4 regions of the Vibrio sp. RC2502 genome follow, and region 1 is predicted to be linked to each of the others. Evidence: predicted binding sites of a transcription regulator. Region 1 holds the regulator's gene; each other region holds the start of a gene.
The links. The regulator PurR, encoded in region 1, represses purine synthesis genes. The targets are predictions, from matches to a motif close to TNANGNAAACGTTTNCNTNA.

Region 2: glyA (serine hydroxymethyltransferase) is a predicted target of PurR. The motif match lies at 1,914-1,933, and genes of this name have one in related genera.
Region 3: ACYJZR_RS03230 (NCS2 family permease) is a predicted target of PurR. The motif match lies at 1,844-1,863, and genes of this name have one in related genera.
Region 4: purE (5-(carboxyamino)imidazole ribonucleotide mutase) is a predicted target of PurR. The motif match lies at 2,004-2,023, and genes of this name have one in related genera.

The regions. Positions count from the first base shown of each region.
Region 1 covers NZ_CM141453.1:2,221,217-2,224,392, forward strand. The annotation lists gene torD (molecular chaperone TorD) at 1-414, shown strand, start outside; gene purR (HTH-type transcriptional repressor PurR) at 852-1,856, shown strand; cyclic di-GMP riboswitch class I at 2,123-2,212, shown strand; gene ACYJZR_RS10390 (TfoX/Sxy family DNA transformation protein) at 2,329-2,919, shown strand; gene ACYJZR_RS10395 (TVP38/TMEM64 family protein) at 3,131-3,176, shown strand, end outside.
Region 2 covers NZ_CM141453.1:746,105-749,280, reverse strand. The annotation lists gene lipA (lipoyl synthase) at 1-344, shown strand, start outside; gene glyA (serine hydroxymethyltransferase) at 607-1,857, opposite strand; gene ACYJZR_RS03435 (YitT family protein) at 2,205-2,807, shown strand; gene ACYJZR_RS03430 (winged helix-turn-helix domain-containing protein) at 2,898-3,176, shown strand, end outside.
Region 3 covers NZ_CM141453.1:701,339-704,514, reverse strand. The annotation lists gene gpt (xanthine phosphoribosyltransferase) at 1-265, opposite strand, end outside; gene ACYJZR_RS03230 (NCS2 family permease) at 534-1,823, opposite strand; gene ACYJZR_RS03225 (aminoacyl-histidine dipeptidase) at 2,846-3,176, shown strand, end outside.
Region 4 covers NZ_CM141453.1:3,259,300-3,262,475, reverse strand. The annotation lists gene ACYJZR_RS15245 (DNA topoisomerase family protein) at 1-246, shown strand, start outside; gene ACYJZR_RS15240 (5-(carboxyamino)imidazole ribonucleotide synthase) at 316-1,443, opposite strand; gene purE (5-(carboxyamino)imidazole ribonucleotide mutase) at 1,448-1,933, opposite strand; gene ACYJZR_RS15230 (L-threonylcarbamoyladenylate synthase type 1 TsaC) at 2,133-2,690, shown strand; gene hemF (oxygen-dependent coproporphyrinogen oxidase) at 2,738-3,176, shown strand, end outside.

The DNA of each region.
Region 1 (3,176 bases):
GATTTTTGCGAGCTGTTCTTAAAAACAGATAAGTATGGGGCACTACCGTACGCTTCTATGTACATTGGTGAATCAGGTTTGCTTAATGACAAACCTGCAGAAGAGATGGAAAAACTGATGGCAGATTTTGGGGTTCAGGTAGACGAAAACCTCAAAGAACCAGCAGACCATCTCGCTGTCGAATTGGACTTTTTGGGCAACATGATCATTCGCTCAAATGAGTTAGAGCAAGAAAAACATATGGAAGAGGCTTTCGTTAAACAAAACGATTTCATCCAAAATCAACTCATGTCTTGGTTGCCAAAATTTGCTGAAAAATGTAAGCAATTTGATGATTTTGGCTTCTACTTAAGCGTTGCGCAACTATTAATTGCATTTTGTAAACTGGACAGCGCTTACCTTCTTGGTGAATAATCACCGCCTATTTTTAGGGAGCCTGCCTGTCGGGCTCCCTATTTTATTCGCTTGCTTTTAATCTGGCTCAAAGACGTTCGTTCATTTAGCAGTCAAAATGTGACTTCAAATACACAAAACTCTTGCTGAAAATATTGCCAGCCAGCCCACATAGGGCTAAAATGTGAACGCAAACGATTAAATATGATTTATATGTAAACCGCTGAAATATAGCGGTTTTTGTTTTTTATTAATAGGTTGATAACCACTTCCTCATATTTAGTAGGAAGCCGAGTACCTTCAACCAAGTTGCTACAAATCTTTTTATACCGATTTCGGTACAACCGCTGCCTACTAGAATAGACACTACTGTTGTTGTGGTGTTTAGTTTGCGCAAAAAACTAAGCGTATGGTTGTATTCACTACGGTATTAAGTAGCTCGATACAGGACATCATTTATGGCCACTATAAAAGACGTTGCTCGCTTAGCCGGCGTTTCTACCACGACAGTTTCGCACGTTATTAATAAGACACGTTTTGTTGCAGAAGCAACCCAAGAAAAAGTAATGAAAGCGGTTGATGAGCTTAACTACGCACCAAGCGCAGTTGCTCGTAGTTTAAAATGCAACTCAACTCGTACTATTGGTATGTTGGTAACACAATCAACTAACCTGTTCTTCTCTGAAGTGATCGACGGTGTAGAAAGCTACTGCTACCGTCAAGGTTACACGTTGATCTTGTGTAATACTGGCGGCATCTACGAGAAACAGCGCGACTACATCCGCATGCTTGCTGAGAAACGTGTAGATGGCATTTTGGTGATGTGTTCAGATCTAACCGAAGAACTAAAAGAGATGTTAGATCGTCACTCAGATATCCCGAAAGTTGTGATGGATTGGGGCCCAGAGAGTTCTCGTGCGGACAAGATCATCGATAACTCTGAAGAAGGTGGCTACCTAGCAACTAAATATCTTATCGATAACGGCCACACTGACATCGCCTGCCTTAGTGGTCACTTTGAGAAACTTGCTTGCCAAGAGCGTATCGCTGGTTTTCGTCGTGCCATGGCTGAAGCAAAACTGCCAATCAATGAAGATTGGATTCTTGAAGGTAACTTTGAATGTGATACTGCGGTACTGGTTGCAGACAAGATCACCGCGATGGAAAAACGCCCTACTGCAGTATTCTGTTTTAACGACACCATGGCACTTGGCTTAATGAGCCGTCTGCAACAAAACGGCATCAAGGTTCCAGATGACGTTTCTGTTATCGGTTACGACAACATTGAACTTGCAGAGTACTTCTCACCACCGCTAACAACGATTCACCAACCTAAACGTCGTGTGGGTAAAAATGCGTTTGAGATCCTACTTGAACGCATTAAAGATAAAGAACACGAAAAACGTGTGTTCGAGATGCAACCAGAGATTGTTATCCGCAATACCGTTAAGAAACTTAATTAAATGAACACAAGCGCCCTTAGGGGCGCTTTTTTTTATTAAAAAAATAACACTTCCCGCACACTTTGCCTCATTCTTAAAAACAATAACTTCCATAAGTTACTGTTTTCTTTACATGTGAATTATTAATTCCCGCTTCTTTTCAAACATTAAATACAATTCTCAATTATGAGTACCCATGCACAAAATGGCATTATTTATTGAATCAAGATCACGTTTTAAAATCTAAAGTGTGATGTTAATTCAATATACGAAGTATCCTCATCTGGTCACGCACAGGGCAAACCATCCGAAAGGGTGGGACGCAAAGCCTCCGGCCTGAACCATAGTAGTATATGGAAGGTAGCGGGGTTACCGATGGCAAGTGTGCAACCAATGTCTTTACCCTTTAATGACATTGCCTTTGCGCACGTTTGCTACTCTCTCGGACCTGACTTTTGGTGGCGTAATATTAATTACACCGAGATAACAAAACATGGATAAACCGATACTCAAAGACTCTATGAAGCTATTTGAGGCACTTGGTACTATCAAGTCGCGCTCAATGTTTGGTGGCTTCGGACTTTTCGCTGATGAAACGATGTTTGCACTAGTGGTAAACAACCAGCTTCATATACGAGCAGACCAACAAACTTCATCTGACTTCGAGACACAGGGTCTAAAGCCTTACGTTTATAAAAAACGTGGCTTCCCAGTCGTTACTAAGTACTACGCTATTTCCAGCGAACTATGGGAATCTAGCGATCGCTTAATTGAAGTAGCGAAAAAATCCTTAGAAAACGCCAAACTTGAGAAAGAACAACAAGCGAGCACTAAGCCTAATCGCTTGAAAGATCTGCCGAACCTGAGATTGGCTACAGAAAGAATGCTTAAGAAAGCGGGTATTGATTCTGTTGCTCAACTTGAAGAAGAAGGCGCACTAAGTGCTTATAAAGCGATCAGAGACACGCACTCCACCACAGTTAGCCTTGAGCTACTTTGGGCCTTAGAAGGTGCTATTAACGGCACACACTGGAGTGTAGTCCCCCAGTCTCGTCGTGAAGAATTAATGAATGGCCTTTCGTAACAGAAGTCTGCTCTAATCTATCGACTAAAACCGCAGTGCGAACTGCGGTTTTTTTATGAAATTTTTTTAGCTCCCCTCGTGTCTACTCCTTTGTAAATCCCAAAACACCCGTATCTTCAGCGCCACGACTTAGTTTCGATAACGAGATTGTTAAAACAATATTCAGTATGAATACTTTAAGCGGTAGCCTAGATATAGAAACGGAGCACACATGAATAAAAAACTTATCTTTGGACTGATACTTGTTGCCACCATTC
Region 2 (3,176 bases), 1.5 Mb from region 1:
GTGCGAACTACAAGTGGTCACTTGAGCTTCTTAAGAAGTTCAAAGAACAGCATCCAGATGTACCGACCAAATCAGGTCTGATGATGGGCCTTGGTGAAACCAAAGAAGAAATCATCGAAGTGCTTAAAGATCTGCGTGCACACGGTGTAACGATGCTGACTCTAGGTCAGTACCTAGCGCCAAGCCGTCACCACTTGCCTGTAGAACGTTACGTTCCACCATCAGAGTTTGACGAGCTAAAAGAAGTCGCACTAGAGCTAGGCTTCACGCACGCAGCATGTGGTCCATTTGTTCGCTCTTCATACCATGCCGATATGCAGGCACAAGGTCTTGAGATCAAATAAGCATCTTGAACTCGAAAACTGAAAAGGTTGGCTTAGGTGCCAACCTTTTTTGTATCTGCCAAACAAGAGATGCCCTGCACCGCTCTCTTTTATTCGATGGCACGATTAAGCCGTCACAGACGCCAGACAAACAAAAAGGCCCTCATCTGAGGACCTTTAGTATTTTCAAACTGATTCGTTTCTAGTTCAGGGAAAAGTCGCGCAGTTTACAACTGTAAATGAGCATCTTTGACGCAAAAATAGAGTGAATCAGGCAGAACAATTAGGCGTAAACCGGTAGACGCTTACAGATTTCTAATACTTTCTGTTTAGTCGCTTCGATAACTTCTTCGTTGCCGATGTTATCTAGGACGTCACACATCCAGCTTGCTAGATCTTTTGCGTCTTCTTCAGTAAAACCACGACGAGTGATCGCTGGTGTACCTACACGGATACCAGATGTTACGAATGGGCTGCGTGGGTCATTTGGTACTGAGTTCTTGTTTACTGTGATGTTTGCTGCACCTAGTGCCGCGTCTGCATCTTTACCAGTGATGTCTTTGTCGATTAGATCAACAAGGAACAAGTGGTTTTCTGTGCCGTTAGATACGATTTTGTAGCCACGCTCTTGGAACTGACCAACCATTGCTTTTGCGTTTTTCACCACGCGAGCTTGGTAAGCTTTGAACTCTGGCTCCATCGCTTCTTTGAACGCTACTGCTTTACCAGCGATAACGTGCATTAGAGGGCCACCTTGACCACCAGGGAACACAGCTGAGTTCAGCTTCTTGTACATATCTTCGCCAGCATTAGACAAGATAAGACCACCGCGAGGGCCTGCTAGTGTTTTGTGCGTCGTTGTTGTTACTACGTGAGCGTGTGGAACAGGTGTTGGGTATTCGCCTGCTGCGATAAGACCGGCTACGTGTGCCATATCAACGAAAAGGTAAGCATCTACTTTGTCCGCGATTTCACGCATGCGCTTCCAATCAACGATTTGCGAGTAAGCAGAGAAACCACCGATGATCATCTTAGGCTTGTGCTCAAGCGCTAGCTGTTCCATCTCGTCGTAATTGATTTGACCAGCTTCATCGATACCGTAAGGGATAACGTTGTAATGCTTACCAGAGAAGTTTACTGGAGAACCGTGAGTCAGGTGACCACCGTGCGCTAGGCTCATACCTAGTACTGTATCGCCTGGGTTAAGAAGCGCCATGTAAACTGCGCTGTTTGCTTGAGAACCTGAGTGAGGTTGTACGTTAGCGTACTCACAACCGAATAGTTTGCATGCACGATCGATAGCAAGCTGTTCTGCTTTATCTACGTACTCACAACCGCCGTAGTAACGCTTGCCTGGGTAGCCTTCAGCGTATTTGTTCGTTAGCTGAGAACCTTGCGCTTCCATTACACGTGGGCTTGTGTAGTTTTCAGAAGCGATAAGTTCAATGTGTTCTTCCTGGCGAAGGGTTTCTTCCTGGATAGCTGCGAACAGTTCCGCATCGTAATCTGCGATGTTCATATCACGCTTAAGCATCTGTATCTCCTGACTCAGATTAGTACTGAAAGTTGCAAAAAAACTGGTTAACGACCTAACGCAAACGTTTTCGTCGCATCAATGGCGCGCATTCTACATAATTTGATCTAGGTCATAAAGAGAAATTTACAATTTTTCTCATGCAGTTTTTTCATGATGACAAGCAATAGTTATCATGGTGATGTTGCAATTGTTCAACCACGATTTATTGCCTGTCAATTTTGTGCTTTACACCCTGTAAAACAGCAATTACATAGGTTTACCGCAAATTTTACCCTCTAGCTACCGAAAAGATCATCTTTTTACTACTATGCACGCCTTATTTCTCACCGATGACTGCAATTTTGATGGAAAAACACTCAAGAAAAGAAGACTGGATAGCAATTCTCACTGGTACCTTTTTGGTAGCTCAGGGCGTTTTCTTTCTCCAATCCGCGAACCTTCTAACAGGAGGCACGACTGGATTGGCATTGCTAATAAGCCAATTTACACCTTTTACCTTTGGTGTGCTGTACTTTTTGGCAAACTGTCCTTTTTACTTACTCGCATGGAAACGCTTCGGCCGTCATTTCGCAATCAATAGCGCTATTTCTGGCGCGTTGGTTTCTATCTTTGCCGATCACCTTTATTTGCTGATCTCACTCGAATCCGTTAACGAAATTTATTGCGCGGTAGCAGGTGGCCTATTAATGGGATTAGGTATGCTGATTTTGTTCCGACATCGCTCCAGCCTAGGTGGCTTTAACGTGTTGTGTTTGTTTATTCAGGACAAGTTTGGCATTTCTGTTGGCAAAAGCCAGATGGCAATCGATGCATGTATCCTGTTTGCTTCGTTCTTCTTTGTCACTCCAGAGGTGATTGGCCTTTCGATTTTGGGTGCCTTTGCACTGAATGTCGTATTGGCGATGAATCACAAACCACACCGATATTCCGTTACCTACGGTTCATAAACTTTTGATGATAATTGACGCGCGATTTATAAGATTTCGCGCTTCAATAACTATATAATATTTCGCGATTTCCAAATAACTCGGTACGGTATGCGCGACTTTCTACAACAAGCCAAACAAACTCACAGCTGTATTGCGATTGGCGAGTTGGTCTACAATCCGAAAACACAGACTCTTCATCAAGACACTATCGCGATTGATCTCGAACCTCGTACCATTGAGTTATTAGAACTTCTGCTAACAAGCGTGGGGCATCCGATCTCTGCCGACACCATTATCGAAACCATTTGGCAGAGCAAATTCATCTCCAAGAATGTGCTCACTAACCGCATTAGCACCTTACGTGCGCTGCTACAGCAACACCTACCT
Region 3 (3,176 bases), 1.5 Mb from region 1:
CTTCAACGATTAGGTAGCCTTCACCATCGCCTTCAGGTGCTTTAAGCACTGTCATATCACGTTGATGATCATGGTCGTAACTTGAGATACAAATTGTATCAACGTAGCGAATACCCAGTTCACGAGCCAAGATAGCACCCGGTACTAGACCGCCACGGCTTACCGCCCAAATACCTTTCCATTGCTCAGCTGGCATCTGTTTCTCAGCCAGTTCACGGCAGTAAGTCTGCATCGCATCCCAAGTGATAATGAATTTTTTACTCATTGTAATAACCTAATAATTTGAAAATATGCATCCTCAAAATCTAGCGAAACGGCTTTAAAGCGGAATATTCACTATGCTCTCCAGAGGTCAGGAGACGAGGATTTCAAGCTGCGCAAACGATTATTCTACCGAAACACACCGTTAATACCAACGGTGATATCAAAATTCTCCGTCTATTACGCAGAAAAATCGAATTCAGTGAACAACGCTAAAAGCAAAAAGCCAGCACGAACAGCTTTTGCTGCTCGCGCTGGCTTTTTAAAAGTAATTACCCGGCTAGGTATTTAACGATGAAGATGGCAGACATAACCCAAACACTCATCGATACATCGCGGCCTTTGCCACTAAACAATTTGATTGCAGCATACGCAATAAAGCCTAGGGTGATACCTTCTGCAATAGAGAAAGTAAGCGGCATCACAAGACAAGTTACAACGACTGGAGATGCTTCAGTTAGGTCACGCCAATCAATGCTCACCAAGCCAGAAAGCATCAAAATTGCTACATAGAACAATGCACCTGACGTTGCATACGCAGGGATCATACCCGCTAGTGGCGAGAACAATAGTGCAAGCAGGAAGAGTACACCAACAACCACTGCGGTTAGGCCAGTACGACCACCAGCAGCTACGCCCGAAACACTTTCAATGTATGAAGTCGTGTTTGACGTACCTAGCAACGCACCAACAGAAGTCGCTGTTGAGTCAGCAAGTAGTGCTTTGTTTAGACGAGGAATGTTGCCATTCTCATCCGTTAGACCGGCTTTTTGAGAAACACCAACGAGCGTGCCAGCCGTATCAAATAAGTCGACGAACAAAAAAGCGAACACAACAGAGATCATGCCGACTTCAAATAGACCCGAGAAATCCAATTGTAAGAATGTTGGTGCGATACTTGGTGGTGTTGACATGACACCGTTCCATTGCACATCACCAAATAGAAGACCAAGCGCCGTCACACCCAAAATCGCGATCATCACCGCACCTTTCACACCACGGTGAACAAGCGCGATAGTAAGGAAGAAACCAATCGCCGCCAACACTGATGGCAATGACGTGATATCGCCCATTGAAACCAATGTCGCTGGGTTATCAACCACAATACCTGCGTTTTTAAGGGCGATAAACGCCAAGAAAAGGCCAATACCTGCAGAAATGCCGGTGCGAAGCGAATGCGGGATCGAGTTAATGATCCATTCACGAATCTTAAAAATGCTCAGCAGAATAAATAAAACACCAGAAACAAACACTGCAGCCAGCGCGACTTGCCATGTGTAACCCATGCCTAACACAACGGAATATGTGAAGAATGCGTTTAGACCCATGCCCGGAGCCTGAGCAATTGGGTAGTTTGCGACTAAGCCCATAATGAAACAGCCAATCGCAGCGGCAAGACACGTTGCAACAAAGATCGCACCACGATCCATACCGGTATCAGACAAAATAGCTGGGTTTACAAAAATAATGTAAGCCATGGTAAGGAAGGTCGTAATACCTGCAATGATCTCAGTGCGCACATTTGTGCCGTTTTCACTAAGTTTAAAGAGCCTTTCGAGCATGATCGAATCCTGTAAAGGTAAAAAGTAAACGGTTGCGTAATCGATTGGCGGGAATTATAAAGTTATCAAATAGCAAATTCTAGATAGAATCATCACTCTAAAGCGATTTTTTTCGCAGGATATGAAACCCATCCGTTAGTATTTAAAATCAAGAATGAATATAGCGCTTATTAAACAATAACTAACCGCTCATGTTCACTTTGCCTTCAATGCGTGCAAATTGAGCAATGTTCTAAACTTTCAAACAGAAATGGACGTTAAAGGGCAATATTCACTCACAATTTACTGCGTAAGTGGGATTCCTTTTAGCAGCAATAAGAGAATGGAGGCTTAGTGGTGGAAATTTGGTCGGAAGTAGAAAAAAGAGATAAAAAAACGCCACTCAATTTGAGTGGCGGTGAATCATGTCAGCACTATCACTGAAAAAAAATTCCAATTTATAGGGGTGAACAAACTGTTCGAGTCACATGCGTTGACTTCACTTAGTAGCCAAAGCTTGTTGGGTATACAAAGTTACCGGTATATACAGATTTGCTATTCCAGAACATTGCACTTGGTAAACCTTTCATAAATATCACCTTCTAAATCAATTAAAACAGTCGTTGATTTCTCGGTTCCTTGGAGGCGATAAACGGACTCATCCTTTGAGCATTTCATTCTTCATCTCAGAAGCTGGTTACAAATATACCACCAAGAAATTTAATTACAAGCATTTTAGTGATAAAAGTCACAAAAAATCCATAAATTGACGTCAATCAAATTTTAACTGTAATTAAATTACATTTTTGTGAATTAAAAATTATTCTACTTTCAGTTCATATAAACATAAGCGCATTTACGAGCTATACCATGTTCATAAAGTGTGACAGTGAGGAAGGAAATCCTTTGGTTCTCGACTACTAGTAGCCTTCGTCTGGTGGTATCCTTGAGCTAATTCATGCCAAATATCATTAGCATTTCCTGCTAATCACACATTATTTATACGGTATATATTTGGCAAAGCACATCAAAAGGAGTCTTCCGTGTCTGAATTCCATTCTGAAATCAGTACCTTGTCACCTGCTCCACTTTGGCAGTTTTTCGATAAGATTTGTTCCATCCCTCATCCATCTAAGCATGAAGAAGCATTAGCACAGTACATTATCAACTGGGCAACAGAGCAAGGCTTCGATGTTCGCCGAGACCCAACGGGCAACGTATTCATCAAAAAGCCAGCAACGCCTGGGATGGAAAACAAAAAGGGCGTGGTTCTTCAAGCACACATTGACATGGTGCCACAGAAGAATGAAGACACTGACCACGACTTCACAAAAGATCCAATTCAACCGTACATCGATGGTGAGTGGGTAACAG
Region 4 (3,176 bases), 1.0 Mb from region 1:
CAGCCGCAAGAGCAACACGCGTGTCCTGAATGTGGTAAAGGTCATTTAGTTGAGCGTAAAACGCGCTTTGGTAAAACTTTCTACGCATGTGATAACTACCCTAAATGCAAATTTGCAGTTAATCTCCCTCCGGTTAAAGGGAGATGCGAAGAATGTGGTTTTACTTTGTTGGTGGAGAAGAAACTCGCCAGTGGTGTGAAATTGCAATGTGCCAACCGTAAGTGCCAGCACACCCAACAAGGGTAAATACATCAAAGGAATTAAAAAGGGTCGCATCGTGCGACCCTTTGTGGTTTTTGGGGCTAGATTTTAGCGTTATGCTTGTTTCGCAAACTCGTGCACGGCTGGGAATGCCATTGGATCTAAGACATCCGCGAGAGCGCACAATCTACGGTGCAATTCTCCTGGGTAGTCACCGCATACGTTGATGTGACCCATTTTGCGTCCTTCACGTTTCTCTTTGCCGTACCAATGGATGTGACAACCATCCATGGCGAGCAATGCTTCTGGTAACGTATCTTCACCAAGAATATTCACCATTGAGGTTTCGCGAATCAGTTTGGTGCTGCCTAACGGCAAGCCGCACACGGCGCGCAGATGGTTTTCAAACTGACAAGTTTCCGCACCTTGCTGTGTCCAGTGACCGGAGTTGTGCACGCGTGGGGCAATCTCATTGACTAACAGTGTGCCCTCGACATCAAAGAATTCGAGCGCTAATACGCCAACGTAATCTAGGCTATCTGCGACGGCCGTGAACATCTGTTTGGCTTGGGCTTGCAGCTCTGGCGCATCAATTGCGGTGGATAAGCTCAATATGCCATTGGTATGAACGTTTTCTGCTAGAGGGTAAACCTCAACACTGCCGTCTTTGCCACGCGCACCAACTAAAGAGACTTCACGATTAAATGGCACAAACTCCTCAGCCACAATGGCTTGAGTTGGTGTTGCTGCAATGCACTCCGCCATTTCTGCCCAGATCGTCTCGATCTGAGCCGCTTCTTTCAAGCGCCATTGGCCTTTACCATCGTAACCACCCAATGCACTTTTCAGCACCATAGGCATGCCAACATGTTCAATTGCGCGTTCAAAATCTTCACGTGTCTCAATCACGTAGTACTTTGCATTACGCACACCAGCATTATCGAGTAGCGCTTTTTCAACACGGCGGTCACCGCCTGCTTTGATGGCTGCGGTACTAGGGAGGAACTTGCCACTTAATTCACAGATGTCGAGTACATCGTGAGGTATATGTTCGAATTCTGCGGTGATCGCATCCACTTGTTCAATGGCATTTTCCAAACCATGACCAAGCACCTGTTGGGTAAGAGGATGGACAACGTTACCGCTACCGACATCGTAAGCCGAGATTTGGATGTTCAGTGGTGCACCAGCCAGAGACATCATGCGAGCCAACTGACCTGATCCGAGAACCAGTACATGCATCTGATTAATCCTCAGCTGGATTTGGGTTAGCCAGTACGGTTTCCGTCTGTTCATTGCGGAACGCTTCTACCTTCGCCATGATGCTTTCGTCATGAGTACCTAGGATTTGTGCCGCTAAGATGCCCGCGTTTGCAGCGCCCGCTTCGCCAATCGCTAACGTGCCGACTGCAATGCCTTTTGGCATTTGTACAATAGATAGCAAAGAGTCCATGCCTTTTAGAGCGCGAGATTGAACCGGAACGCCAAGTACAGGCAAACTGGTGAAGGCTGCCGCCATTCCTGGTAGGTGAGCTGCACCACCGGCACCTGCGATGATCACTTTGATGCCGCGTTCTTTCGCGCTGCTAGCGTAATCGGCTAATAGTTGAGGAGTACGGTGAGCTGACACCACCTTTGTTTCGTAAGACACGCCAAATTGATCCAGCATGTCTGCTGCTAGTTTCATGGTTGGCCAATCGGATTTAGAACCCATGATGATACCGACTTTCATCTCAAACTCCTTCAAGCTGCAAAATTAGGTGAGCTGATAAATTTGTGCGCATTATACGGGGATTTTTATCTCAAGCAAACGTTTGCGTCTTGTTGTTGACGCTATTGATACATTTTATAAAAAAATTGCTTTAGTGTCTGAGAATGAATATTTGTACACTTAGTGAAAATAATACAGTCAGACAATCAGGAAGTAATCGGTGGATAACTTTGAACAAGTGCTCAACGCACTACAACAAGGCGAAGTGATTGCCTACCCAACAGAAGGGGTTTTTGGTGTCGGATGCGATCCAGATAACCCAGAAGCAATTCAAAAACTGCTGGATCTCAAGCAGCGTCCGGTGGAAAAAGGGCTGATTCTGATCGCCGCAAGTTATGAGCAGCTCTTGCCGTATATTGATGAATCTCAACTGACTCCAGAACAATTAGCGACCGTTCATGCAACTTGGCCTGGCCCATACACTTGGATCATGCCAGCGAGCGATAAAGTCTCCAACTGGGTTTCAGGACAGTTTGATTCAATTGCAGTTCGTGTGACTGATCATCCTTTGGTTCAAAAGATGTGTAATGCATTCGGAAAGCCGTTAACCTCTACCAGCGCGAATCTTTCCGGCTTGCCACCGTGTATGACCACGGAAGAGGTAGAGCAGCAATTAGGTGACAAGCTGGTGGCCATTCTTCGTGGTGAAACCAGCGGCCGTGATAAACCCAGCGAGATTCGTGACGCCAAAACTTCACAAATATTAAGACAGGGCTAACCCTGCTTGCCAGCCATCAATAGGTATCACGTAATAGGTAATAACGTATGTCAGCAATCGATAAGTACGCCGTAAAGCAGTTCCTGATGTCACTTCAGGACTCCATTTGTCAGCAGTTAGAACAAGAAGATGGAAAGGCCGTCTTTGTCGAAGATGCATGGCATCGTGAACCGGGCGAACGTCTTGGTGGCGGTGGGCGCTCACGTGTTCTGCGTGATGGTCTTGTTTTCGAGCAAGGTGGGGTGAACTTCTCGCATGTGGAAGGGAAAGAAATGCCAGCATCTGCGACGGCTCATCGTCCGGAGCTAGCTGGTCGCCGCTTTGAAGCGATGGGGGTCTCTTTGGTTATCCATCCCAAAAACCCTTACGTCCCAACTTCTCATGCGAATGTACGTTTCTTTATCGCAGAGAAAGAGGGCGAAGAGCCAATTTGGTGGTTTGGTGGTGGTTTCGACCTGACTCCTTTCTATCCTTTCGAAGAAGATT